One region of the Lysinibacillus sp. FSL R5-0849 genome, then DNA from elsewhere that is predicted to be linked to it. Evidence: riboswitches for the same ligand, from Rfam matches in the RefSeq annotation. Region 1 holds a riboswitch; each other region holds the start of a gene.

Evidence for each region. A riboswitch is a leader RNA that binds a small molecule or an ion and turns the genes downstream of it on or off. The one in region 1 is predicted to bind lysine.
Region 2: it holds a riboswitch for lysine, as region 1 does, so the genes downstream of both, MKY80_RS16750 (aspartate kinase) here and MKY80_RS10845 (transporter substrate-binding domain-containing protein) in region 1, are expected to answer to the same signal.
Region 3: it holds a riboswitch for lysine, as region 1 does, so the genes downstream of both, MKY80_RS01295 (amino acid permease) here and MKY80_RS10845 (transporter substrate-binding domain-containing protein) in region 1, are expected to answer to the same signal.

The regions. Positions count from the first base shown of each region.
Region 1 covers NZ_CP152004.1:2,207,990-2,212,282, forward strand. Annotated here, with positions in the region: gene MKY80_RS10835 (2-oxoglutarate dehydrogenase E1 component) at 1-188, shown strand, start outside; gene odhB (2-oxoglutarate dehydrogenase complex dihydrolipoyllysine-residue succinyltransferase) at 280-1,536, shown strand; lysine riboswitch at 1,841-2,027, shown strand; gene MKY80_RS10845 (transporter substrate-binding domain-containing protein) at 2,146-3,003, shown strand; gene MKY80_RS10850 (amino acid ABC transporter permease) at 3,173-3,898, shown strand; gene MKY80_RS10855 (amino acid ABC transporter ATP-binding protein) at 3,911-4,293, shown strand, end outside.
Region 2 covers NZ_CP152004.1:3,403,847-3,408,139, forward strand. Annotated here, with positions in the region: gene MKY80_RS16740 (succinate dehydrogenase cytochrome b558 subunit) at 1-521, opposite strand, end outside; gene MKY80_RS16745 (YslB family protein) at 794-1,228, shown strand; gene MKY80_RS16750 (aspartate kinase) at 1,319-2,545, opposite strand; lysine riboswitch at 2,677-2,855, opposite strand; gene uvrC (excinuclease ABC subunit UvrC) at 2,948-4,293, opposite strand, start outside.
Region 3 covers NZ_CP152004.1:263,733-268,025, forward strand. Annotated here, with positions in the region: gene MKY80_RS01280 (nitric oxide synthase oxygenase) at 1-223, shown strand, start outside; gene MKY80_RS01285 (hypothetical protein) at 289-828, shown strand; gene MKY80_RS01290 (MFS transporter) at 873-2,105, opposite strand; lysine riboswitch at 2,257-2,433, shown strand; gene MKY80_RS01295 (amino acid permease) at 2,516-3,979, shown strand; gene MKY80_RS01300 (response regulator transcription factor) at 4,143-4,293, shown strand, end outside.

The DNA of each region.
Region 1 (4,293 bases):
AACCTAAAAACCAAGGCTCATGGAATTATGCACTAGAAACATTATATGAACTTGCAGAAGGTAAAAAGCTTCGCTATGTAGGTCGTCCTGCAATGAGCTCAACTTCTGAAGGGGATGCAGATTCTCATAAAGCAGCTCAATCATCACTTATTGAAGAAGCAGTTGCTGAGCCAGTAAAGGTTAAATAATAACATATAAATATTGATAGCTGGGCTACTTGCCCATAAGCAGTAGCCCTTTTATGTGCGTCATGCACGTTAATCAAAGGAGGAAATGAAAGTGGCTGAAATTAAAGTCCCTGAATTAGCAGAATCGATTACAGAAGGTAGTATCGCACAGTGGGTAAAAAAAGTGGGCGATCGCGTTGAAAAAGGTGAATTCATCGTTGAACTTGAAACAGATAAAGTAAACGCTGAAATCATTTCTGAAGAAGCAGGTGTATTAACACAAATTTTAGCTGAAGAAGGCGATACTGTACTAGTTGGTCAAGTTATTGCTATCGTAGAAGCAGGCGAAGGCGCAGCAGCTGCACCAGCAACGGCGGCTCCAGCTGAAGCAGCTCCAGCTCCAGCAGCGCCACAAGCGGCTCCTACAGCACCAGTTGCAGCAGCTCCTGTAGTAGAAGAAACTTCTGGTGAGCGTGTTATCGCATCTCCAGCGGCACGTCGACTTGCACGTGAAAAAGGCATCGACCTTGCAGCGGTATCTCCAGTAGATCCACAAGGCCGTGTTCGTGTACAAGATGTGTCAGCACATGGTACAGCACCAGCAGTACCAGCACCAGCACCAGTAGCAACTACAGGTGGCCCAGTTGTATTCACACCAGCTGCTAATTCTGACCGTGTAACAATTGAAAAAATGAGCCGTCGTCGTCAAACAATTGCAAAACGTTTATTAGAAGTTAAACAATCAACAGCAATGTTAACAACATTCAACGAAATTGACATGACAAACATCATGGCACTTCGTAAACGTAAACAAGAAGAGTTTGTTAAAGCAAACGACATCAAACTTGGTTTCATGTCATTCTTCACAAAAGCTGTTGTTGCAGCACTGAAAAAATACCCATACGTAAACGCTCAAATCGTTGGCGATGAATTACATTTAAATAACTTCTTTGATATCGGTATTGCAGTATCAACTGAAGAAGGTTTAGTAGTACCAGTTGTACGCGATGCAAACAGCAAAAACTTCGCAGAAATCGAAAAAGATATCGCTAGCTTAGCGACTAAAGCTCGTGAGAAAAAACTAGGCTTAAATGACATGGCTGGTGGATCATTCACAATCACAAACGGTGGTGTATTCGGTTCATTAATGTCAACACCAATTATGAACGGTACTCAAGCTGGTATTTTAGGTATGCACTCAATTGTTAACCGTCCAGTTGCAGTAAATGGTGAAGTTCAAATCCGTCCAATGATGTACGTAGCACTTTCTTATGATCACCGTATCATCGATGGAAAAGATTCTGTAGGATTCTTAAAAACAGTTAAAGAATTAATCGAAAATCCTGAAGATTTATTATTAAATTCATAAATCCTTTAAACCCTGTAAACTTTGTTTTACAGGGTTTTTTTCTTGGTTTTCTGTATCACTAAAGTCTTTAGTGATTTTGAAAATACGAAACTATTTTCTTAGTATAAAAACCATTGATAGTAAAAATTTGTGGTTTTCCGGCGGATATATTGACAAAAATACATAGATTAACAATGGATAGGTCAAGCATAATACCCTAATATTGTCATTAGTCAGAAAAATGCTAAAACTCTCTTGACGTACATACTAGTTTTATAGTAGTATCTAAATATCAATTAAATAAACAAACCTCACTAACCTATAACAGTGAGGTAGAGGCGCGGTATTTATTAGTTCATTGTTGAGTACAAGCAAACAAAGACGCAATGAAGAAGGAAATATCGCCGAAGTATAAAAGGAGCTCGTACTTTTATGCTGGGTCTGCAGTGAATAAGTGCAGGACTGTCCTAGTGAATTCAATTCCAGGTTTACTAGGTTGTGCTATCTCGGAAACATGGAATTATAGTGAGGATTTGGGCAACTGTCATAAAAGGTAAGACCTAAGTTCACAAAACTTAGGTCTTTTTTCGTACAGTTGTCTTATTTTTTTACAGAAAAGGGGAGTTTTTCATGAAAAGAAAATGGCTGTTAGTAATGATCTCTATCATGACGGCAATTGTGCTAGCTGCATGTGGCACTAGCGACAAAAAAGAAGGCAGTTCAGGAGAAGCTGGCGCAGATAAGGAAGACGGCGGCGGTGAATTCCGAATTGGAATGGAGGCTGGCTACCCACCATTCAACTGGACACAGCAAAATGATGCAAATGGTGCGGTGAAAATTGCAGATAATGCAGAATATGCAGGCGGCTATGATGTACAAATGGCGAAAAAAATCGCTGAAGGCTTAGGCAAAGAATTAGTGATCGTTAAAATGGAATGGGACGGCTTAGTACCAGCGCTACAATCAAATAAAATTGATGCAATTATCGCAGGCATGTCGCCAACAGAAGAACGTAAGAAAACAATTGATTTTACAGAAAACTACTATACTTCTGATTTTGTTATGGTTATTAAAAAAGGCAGCAAATATGAAGGGGTCAAATCCATTCAAGATTTCTCTGGAGCAAAAATTACATCACAACTTAATACATCCAACTACAATGTGATAGACCAAATCAAAGATGTTAATAAACAAACAGCAATGGAAAGCTTCCCAGCTATGCGTGTAGCTTTAGAGGCAGGCAAAATTGATGGCTATGTTGCAGAACGTCCAGAAGGTATTTCCGCAGCTGCTGCCAACGATAAATTCACATACGTAGCATTTGAAGAGGGCTTCGATACAGATCTTTCAAATACGTCAATTGCTGTAGGCTTACGTAAAGAAGATGCGAATCTTGATAAAATCAATGAAATTCTAAAAGGAATTTCTGAAGATGATCGCCAAGCGATTATGGAAGAAGCTATTTCTCAGCAACCAGCAGCACAATAAAAAAATGGCACGGACTATTGACTAGTCCGTGCACTATCATTTCATCATTATTAAAATGAGAACCTCTCTACATAATGATAATGTCCTAGCGAAATAAAACATAGACTAGTAGAAAGAGCTAGGGCACGAAAAAGATAGCAAGCAACATGACATTGTTAGGAGGAACATCATGAGTCTTGAATGGATACTTTCAATTATTGAAAACAACTGGCAAATGTTTTTACGAGGTGCGTATTATACGTTACTAATTTCGACTATAAGTACAATTATTGGTGCATTTATCGGATTTTTCATCGGAATTATGCATACGATTCCAGTTCGTAAAAAAGGTGTGAAATTTTATGGCTTAAAGCTTATTAATTTTATACTCACATGCTATGTTGAATTTTTCCGTGGTACACCAATGATTGTACAGGCTATGGTTGTCTACTATGGATTAGATATTGCATTTGGCATAGACATGCACTTTATTACAGCAGGGATTTTAGTCGTTTCTCTTAATACAGGTGCCTATATGGCAGAAATTGTTCGCGGTGGTATTGTATCAATTGATAATGGTCAATATGAGGCAGCATCGGCTATCGGTATGAATCACTTCCAGATCATGCTTCACGTAGTTTTACCACAAGTAGCGCGTAACGTACTACCTGCGACAGGCAACCAATTAATTATGAATATTAAAGATACAGCCGTATTAAACGTTATTGGAGTAACAGAATTATTCTTCCAAACAAAATCAATCTCTGGTAACAACTTCCGTTATTTTGAATCATTCTTTGTAGCTTGTATTCTTTACTTCATCATGACATTTACTGCATCACGTATTCTGCTATATGTTGAAAAACGATTAGATGGACCAGATGCTTATCAAAAAGAACAAAAAGAAGCAATTTAGGGGGACGCACAAATGGCAGTCATTAAAATTGAGCATTTAAGTAAATCATTTGGACGTAACCAAGTGTTAAAGGATGTTAATTTTCAAGTGGAAAAAGGGGAAGTCGTTTGTTTAATTGGTTCCTCTGGTTCTGGTAAATCCACTTTACTTCGTTGTATTAATTTATTAGAAACACCAAGTGGTGGGCAAATTATTTATCAAGGGGAGGACATCCTAGACGAAAAACACAATATCCAAGAATATCGAACACATCTAGGCATGGTATTCCAGCAATTCAATTTATTTAACAACCACAATGTTTTAAATAATTGTACAGTGGGTCAAATAAAAGTTTTAAAACGTTCGAAAAAGGAAGCGGAGGAAACAGCGCTTAAATATTTAAAAATCGTCGGGAT
Region 2 (4,293 bases), 1.2 Mb from region 1:
TGAGGAGATTGTACAATACCCCAGCTTACTAGGAATGCCCATAAACCGTTAGATAAGTGGAAAGTTGCTGATAAAATACCAACAATGTAGAACCCAAGCATGAATGGATTAGCAACAATATTCGCCATCATGTCGTAATCAACGTGTGTTCCAAGTGCTTTTTGAATACGAGTTTGGAAAATATGCCATGCAATGAAAATCACTAGGAATACACCAGTGAAACGTTGTAATGAGAACATCCAGTTACGGTATGTGCTGAAACGTCCTGTGTTTGGTGAAGCAGTGAATGCAATGAACACTCCATAAAATGCATGGAACATCAATGGAATATAGATGACAATCCATTCAACTAGGATAAGGAATGGAATCTTTTCCATTACTGCGGTAGCATCGTTATAACTATCTGCCCCGCCTGTTGCTGTAAAGTTAATGAACAGGTGCATCGTTAAAAACAGACCTACTGGAATGATCCCAAGTAGAGAATGTAAGCGACGCCATAAAAACTCTCGATCTTTCGACAAGACTGTTACCCCCCTTAGTACTTAAAATAGCACAACAAAAGAAGTCATCATTTTGTAAATGATACTTCATTGACTGTGTATTTCATCATGGTACAATATTATGACATGTTTATTGTACTCTCAAGAGCTACGAGCGTCAAGGCAACTCGGAGTTTTTCATAGAGCTTATTAAAGAACTAATCTAGTGCATAATGCGTCGTTTTTTCTCGAAAAATCTACCATTACTTTATTAACGTTAAATTATAAGAAAATTCTAAGAAAGAAGGATAACAATGTTAAACACTCCATCTCCTACAATCTCATCCTTTGGTTATGAGATCATTCGCGATCATATTCTATCTTCTATACTCGGTAAACATGAGGATGATGTCCTTTATTGGGCAGGTAAAGAGCTTGCGCGCAAGTTTCCATGTAAAAGTCAAGACGAACTAATCGCATTTTTCGCAGATGCCTGTTGGGGTACATTAGAGCTAATGAAAGAATCGAAGGACGGACGTATTTTCCAGTTGACAAACGACCCTGAAATCTTGCAAATCAAACAACGCAGCTTCAGACTTGAAGCAGGATTTATAGCTGAACAGATTCAGCTAGCTAAAGGCTATTTAACAGAATGTTATGATGAAAAACGTGAAAAGCAACATTACGTTATGTTTACAGTCAAATGGGACGTGAAGGAACGAATTATGCATACGATTCCAACAGAGTAACAAAAAAGGATTGTCTCCCCATTCAATAAACGGGATGACAATCCTTCCTTTTATTTCGGGCAATTACAGAAAATGCTGTTTCTTCTATTATTATATGTAAAGAGCCTGCTCTAAATTAAATTCATCATGCAATGCATTTGCTGCACGAATCATTTCATCCTGTGGTACTACAACAGACACTTTAATTTCTGAGGTGCTCACCATCTTCACAGGGATATTCTCACGACGTAAACGATCGAACATGCGAGCAGCGACACCTGGATTCGAAACCATACCGGAGCCAACTATCGAAACTTTCGCCAATCCAATTTCGAAATCAGCAAAGCTAAAGCCAAGTGATACTTTACTATCCTCTAAAACACGTAAAGCTTCTGCAAATTCTTCTTTCAAAATCGAAAAGGACACAGTTGGTTTTAATCCATCAATGATTGCTTGAACAATGATATCCACGTTGATGCGATTTTCAGCAAGAGTTGAAAATATATCCGCTAATGAAGCATGTGAATAAGCATCATACCCAATTGTTAAACGAATAACATCTGATTCAAAGGCAACACCACGCACTACTAAATTTTTCTCCATCTCTACTTCCTCCTTCAATAAAGTACCTACTGACTCCACTAAACTAGAGCGTATGATCACTGGCATTTGGAACTTTTTAGCTAACTCCACTGCACGTGGATGAATGATGTGTGATCCTAAATGTGCTATCTCTAACATTTCATCATAGGAAATTTCCTGTAGTTTTTGTGCCTTTACAACAAAGCGTGGATCTGCTGTATACACACCATCAACATTCGTGTAAATGTCTGTCCGATCAGCATCTAATGCAACAGCAAGTGCAACGGCTGTCGTTTCGGTTCCACCTTTCCCAAGCGTTGTTATATTTTGGTCATTGTCAATGCCTTGATCTCCAGCAATAACGACGATTTGTCCTTGCAGCAAATGTTCATCAATACGGCTAACATCGATATGATTGATCCTTGCATGACTATGCATATGATCCGTGGAAATGCCAGCCTGCCAGCCTGTTAGTGACACCGCATTATAGCCAGCTTCTTGTATTGCAATGGCAAATACGGAGCTTGATAACTGAGAGCATGAAGATACAACTGCATCTAATTCACGTTTTGACACATCATCCGTGAAATGAAGTACGCTCATTTTCACATCCTGTATCGTTTGTCTCATCGCACCAACTACTACTACCACATCGAATCCTCTATCTCTTTCAGCAATTGCTTTTCGTGCAGCCTCTTGAATTTGTTCGGGCGATGCTAAAGCAGCCCCTCCAAATTTCATTACTATTCTAGACATTTCTTTTGTTCTCCTTTCCAGTCATGTAATTCACCTAAAATGAGGTGTAAAACAGCCTCTAGAAAACTAAAAAGGCAGCCTTCACAAAACGTGAAAGCTGCCTATAACATGTACAATAACGAAACTTGCGCATGTGTGATAGCTCTCCGAAACGTTTAGAATCGACAGTCTTACATTTTTTAAATGCAAAACCAGTACAACAGCGGAAACAACAATGCTGTACTTCGGCAAGGTCCCCTTTCACGCAATGTCTTAGGATTTGTTCATCCTCTTTTGCGCTACTTTTGAATCTTGCACCTCTATCATCACCTTAAAAGTGATTATATTAAATTTTTCCGCCCTCATATAGCAAGTGGGCTAATAACATTGGATCATAATGTTATTTACAACCTTAGCATATGTCTATTCCTTTGACAATGTCTCCTGCTGAAAATAGGCATAAATATGATTTGCTAAATTAGCTGGCATCCCAGCTTCCTGTAAAGCTAGCTCACTAGCCTCCCGTATTTTCTTCACGGAACCAAAGTGTTTCAGTAACTGCTGTTTTCGTTTTGGACCGACACCTTCGATTTGATCCAGAACAGACTGTATAGCATGCTTTTCATGCTGTTGACGCAAGAAGGTAATCGCAAAACGATGGACTTCATCTTGTATTCGTTGTAATAAATAAAAACCGTCACTTGTACGTTTTAAGGCAATGACCTCTGGCGGATCACCAAACAATAGCTGGGATGTATTATGCTTGTCATCCTTTGCTAAACCAGCAATAGGTATAACTAGTCCTAATTCATCCTCTAATACTTCACGCGCAACTTCCATTTGACCTTTACCACCATCAATTAGCACTAAATCTGGTAATGGAAGACCTTCCTTCAAAACACGAATATAGCGTCGACGGATTACCTCTTGCATAGCACCATAATCATCATGCTTGGCTGCTGTACGGGTTTTATATTTGCGATATTCCTTTTTGGCGGGTTTGCCATCAATAAAAACAACCATTGCAGATACGGCGTCTGTTCCATGCATATGACTATTATCAAAAGCTTCAATTCGTAATGGTGTCGTTATGCCCATTGCATCACCAAGTGCCTCGCATGCACCAATAGTACGTTCTTCCTGTCGTTCAATAAGTTGGAATTTAGCGGACACTGCAATTTCAGCATTTTTCGTCGCTAAATCTACCAACTCCTTTTTTTGACCTCGTTTTGGCGTAAGAACTTTGATACCTAACAATTCCGTTAAAATGGCACCATCAATTGCTTGTGGAATAAAAACTTCTTTTGGCTTAATATGTTCTGGTTTTTCATAAAACCGTCCCACAAATGTTAGGAACTCTTCCTCTGCGTCTTGATAGATCGGGAAAATAGAAACATCTCGCTCGATCAGTTTACCTTGCCGAACGAAGAAAACCTGAACACACATCCATCCTTTTTCCACAGCATAGCCAAAGATATCACGGTTAGTAGTGTCACTTGATACTATTTTTTGCTTCTGCATAACTGTATCAATATGGGCGATTTGATCACGAAACTCCTTAGCTCGTTCAAACTCTAAGTTTTCGGCAGCCGCAAGCATTTTTATTTCAAGCTCCTTTTTGACTGCCTCCACACCGCCGTTAAGAAACTTCGTCATATCCTCAATCATTTCCTGGTAAACATGACCATCAATTTGTTTCACACAAGGTGCTATACATTGACCCATATGATAATACAAACAAACTTTTGAAGGTAGCTGCACACATTTTC
Region 3 (4,293 bases), 1.9 Mb from region 1:
TCATTCTTTTAAAGAGAATGGTGTGAGCATTGTAGATCATCATACTGCTGCTCAGCAGTTTAAATTATTTGAGGAAGCTGAGGAATCAGCAGGGCGAGAAGTTACGGGTAACTGGACATGGTTAATCCCACCACTTTCCCCTGCGACCACTCATATATTCCATAAGCCTTATGTAAATACCTACCATACGCCCAATTATTTTTATCAGAAACCATGTTATTAACTTTAAAGGAGTTGTTCATAAACGAACAGCTCCTAAGTACCTTTTTAGGAGAGAGGCAATTCAAGATGTTGAACCAAAATATTTCGAATATCCCTTGGCAACAATTGACGACACCTTATGGCAGAGGAACAGACATTCCTCGCCTAATTGAACAGGAACAATATCAAGAGCTGACTGAACTAATCGAACATCAAGGAACACTTTGGCAGGTGACGCCATGGGTTTTGCTTATTCTTTTAAAAAAGCTTTCAAGTAAAAATGTGAAGGAAGTCTCCTTAGCAGAAATAGAGCTTTATTTAGCTGTGGCTCATGCAATAACTGAGGATTATCAAGATTCAACACATAACGTTTCAACGATGCAAGAGCTTTTGGATACGAAATATTTATGGGTGGAAAATGAAGAGGATGATGAGCTGGAATGGGAGGAAGATACACCTAGAGGCTATGAACCAGAAGCTTTTTTAGGCTATTATTATTTTAGTTTTTTACTCCTTCAAGAGGCAATCCCTGTTTTTACTGCTATTAAGGCACATACCAAGAGCACAACAGAGGAACTTGAGGAACTGCTAGCCTTACTAAAACATCAAAAAAAGAAATGGATATAGACAAAAAGCAGATGGGGTCAGATCACTTCCCCAACTGCTTAAATTTAATGGACATATTCATCTTTAGAGGCTCGCATGGAACATAAGAAGAGTGTCATAGCAACAACAACAAAGAGCCAGCCGGCAATATTCCAACCACCAAATAAATCATGGAGGTATCCGAAAAGAATCGGCCCAATGGCAGCGAATAAATAGCCCAATGATTGTGCAAACCCTGATAGATCAGCGGCTTCAAATGCTGTACGTGTGCGAAGTGTAAAGAACATCATTGCTAATGCGAATGAAGCTCCACCTGCTAAACCTAGAAGGATCATCCATAATATCCCCAACGTTGTCCATTCCATTACAACGCCGACAAATCCTACTAAATAGAACGATGTAAACATAAGGACAAGTGGTCTTTGTGAAGTCATTTTACCAGCAATAATGGGGACAGCCAATGCCATGGGGACTTGTGAGAATTGCATAATGGAAAACATCCAACCAGCTTTATCAGGAGCCAATCCCTGCGCAATATAAATTTCAGGAATCCAAGCTGCTGTCGTATAAAATAATAAAGATTGTAAGCCCATTGCACCTGTTACTGCCCATGTAACAGGTGATTTCCAAAGGGGTTTACCTGTTTTTTTGGCCGTAGTAGCTGGTTCTGGCTTATTCAATTTCAATTGAGGTATCCAAATTAAAATCGTTAATACGACTAATATAAGCGCCACAGCCAATGCTCCCTGCCAACCTAGTGAAGAATTAGCTATTGGATAACTAATACCTGCTCCAAGTCCAGCCGTTAAGTTCATCGACATAGTAAAAAATGCCATTAGTAACCCTACATGGTATGGAAATTTTAATTTTAATAAACCTGGAATCAACACATTTCCAAATGATATGGCTACGCCAATGAGCACTGTGCCAAATACAAGTAACCCTGTTGTACCGAGGGAGCGTAGTACAATTCCTAAGGCCAATAAAATCGTGGATAAAAATAAGGTTAGCTCAAGCCCAAGTTTTCGTGCTACAACTGGTGCGAATGGTGATATAGTGGCAAAAGCAAGCAATGGAATAGTTGTCAAAAAACCGGCTAGAACATTGGAAATACCAAGATCGTCACGGATAAAGGATACAATTGGACCCACAACAGTTAGTGGCATTCGTAATGTAGACGCTATAAATATTATTCCAAAAACTAATAATAAGGTTGTTCCCTTCCAGCTAATTTTTCTATTCGTGTAGCTGGCGGAATGATCATGTAAAGTCAAAATTATTCCCCCCGTTATTACCATTCTAATTGAACTACTATAACACTTTATTACACTATTAAAAATAGTGGAAAATTCACAAAATACAAAACATTAATGGTTATATTGAAATGTCTTAGGTCTTATGTTAGTATAGTAAATATCATAAATTTAATAATTATATGCCTCATGTTTGTAATGAGGTAGAGGTCGCGATATTTATAAGTAAGCTTATTGAAATGACAAGCATTGAAGAGATTAGCTGAAAGGAAATATTGCCGAAGTGTGAGGGGACTTGAAAACCTCATGCTGGGGCTGTCTCCGAAAGGAACAGAACTGTCACGTTTGTACAACGTGTTGAGCTATCGTTTAGGAAAAACTGAGGATTAACTTAGCCATCACATTGTTCATGTGATGGCATTTTTTTGCCTCATAAATAGGAAGGAAGCTATATCGTGAGTGAAATAAAAGTAAATCAGCTCGGCCATAATGCACCGAAGCTGAAAAAAGAATTAAAAAGCCGTCATATCACAATGATTTCTTTAGGCGGTACAATTGGTACAGGGCTATTTTTAGCCAGTGGTGGTGCCATTGCACAAGCAGGACCGGGAGGCGCATTGCTTGCCTATGCCTTAATCGGTATTATGGTATATTTTTTAATGACAAGTTTAGGGGAAATGGCTGCCTATATGCCATCCTCGGGTTCTTTTAGTACGTATGCGACAAAATTTGTAGATCCCGCTCTAGGCTTTGCACTAGGCTGGAACTATTGGTATAACTGGGCAATTACGATTGCAGCCGAAATTGCGGCAGTGTCATTAATTATGAAATATTGGTTCCCAGATAGCTCATCAGCACTTTGGACAGTATTATTTATTGTAATTGTACTGACATTTAATTTATTGTCTGTAAAGAGCTATGGTGAAAGTGAATATTGGTTTGCGATGATTAAAGTGGCTACGGTCATTGTATTTATTATTATTAGCATATTAATGATTTTTGGTATTTTAGGTGGACAGGCACCTGTAGGTTTTACAAATTTCTTTATTAGTGATGGACCATTCCATGGTGGCTTCCTTGCTACATTTGGTATTTTCCTTGCAGCAGGATTTTCATTCCAAGGAACAGAGCTACTTGGGGTAACAGCAGGGGAAACAGATGATCCTGGAAAAAATATACCGAAGGCAGTAAAATCGGTGTTTTGGCGTATTATTTTATTTTATATTTTAGCTATTGCTGCTATAGGGATGTTAATTCCATTCACAGATGAACGCTTATTATCGGAGGATATCGCTGTATCTCCATTTACTCTCGTGTTTGATCGTTTAGGTATTGCTTTTGCTGCCTCCTTAATGAATGCCATTATTTTAACGGCTATGCTATCAGCAGGTAATTCTGGACTGTATGCATCTTCACGTATGCTATGGCAATTAGCAGTGGATGGTCATGCTCCTAAATTCTTTGCAAAGCTAAGTCGTCGAGGTATTCCGATTTATGCATTGATCGCAACATTAGCTGTAGGCTGTGTAGCGTTTTTAGCATCATTCTTTGGTGATGGGGTTGTTTATATCTGGCTATTAAATGCCTCTGGGATGTCAGGTTTTATTGCTTGGCTAGGTATTGCATTTAGTCATTATCGTTTCCGTCGTGCTTTCGAGGCACAGGGCTTAGATCCAAAGCTATTACCGTATAAAGCAAAGCTATACCCATTCGGTCCACTATTCGCCTTTACTATTTGTATGATTGTTGTAATTGGACAGAATTACACAGCGTTTATCGGAGGTACAATCGATTGGTATGGTATCCTTGTTTCCTATATTGGTATTCCACTGTTCCTATTGCTATGGCTAGGGTACAAAATTAAACATAAAACAAAAATGCTTCCTCTTAAAGATTGTGATTTAAAAGTGGAAAATTAAATAGAAGAGCTGTTCTATAAACCGCTGTATAATGGTTGATGGAACAGCTTTTTTTATATAGAGACCTTTAAAATTATTACTAAATTAATATCATATATATGGTAGTATACTATAGATATGGAAGTGTGATTTTTGACTTTCTAGTAGAGAGAGGTGCATGAAAATGCAAAAACATATTTTACTAGTGGAAGATGATGAGGCTATTCGCGAAATGGTAGCGAATTTTTTATTATTGGAAGGCTTCGAAGTCACCACTGCCAATAATGGTGAAGAGGCATTGCAATATTGTTTAAATCAAACCTTTGATTTAGTCA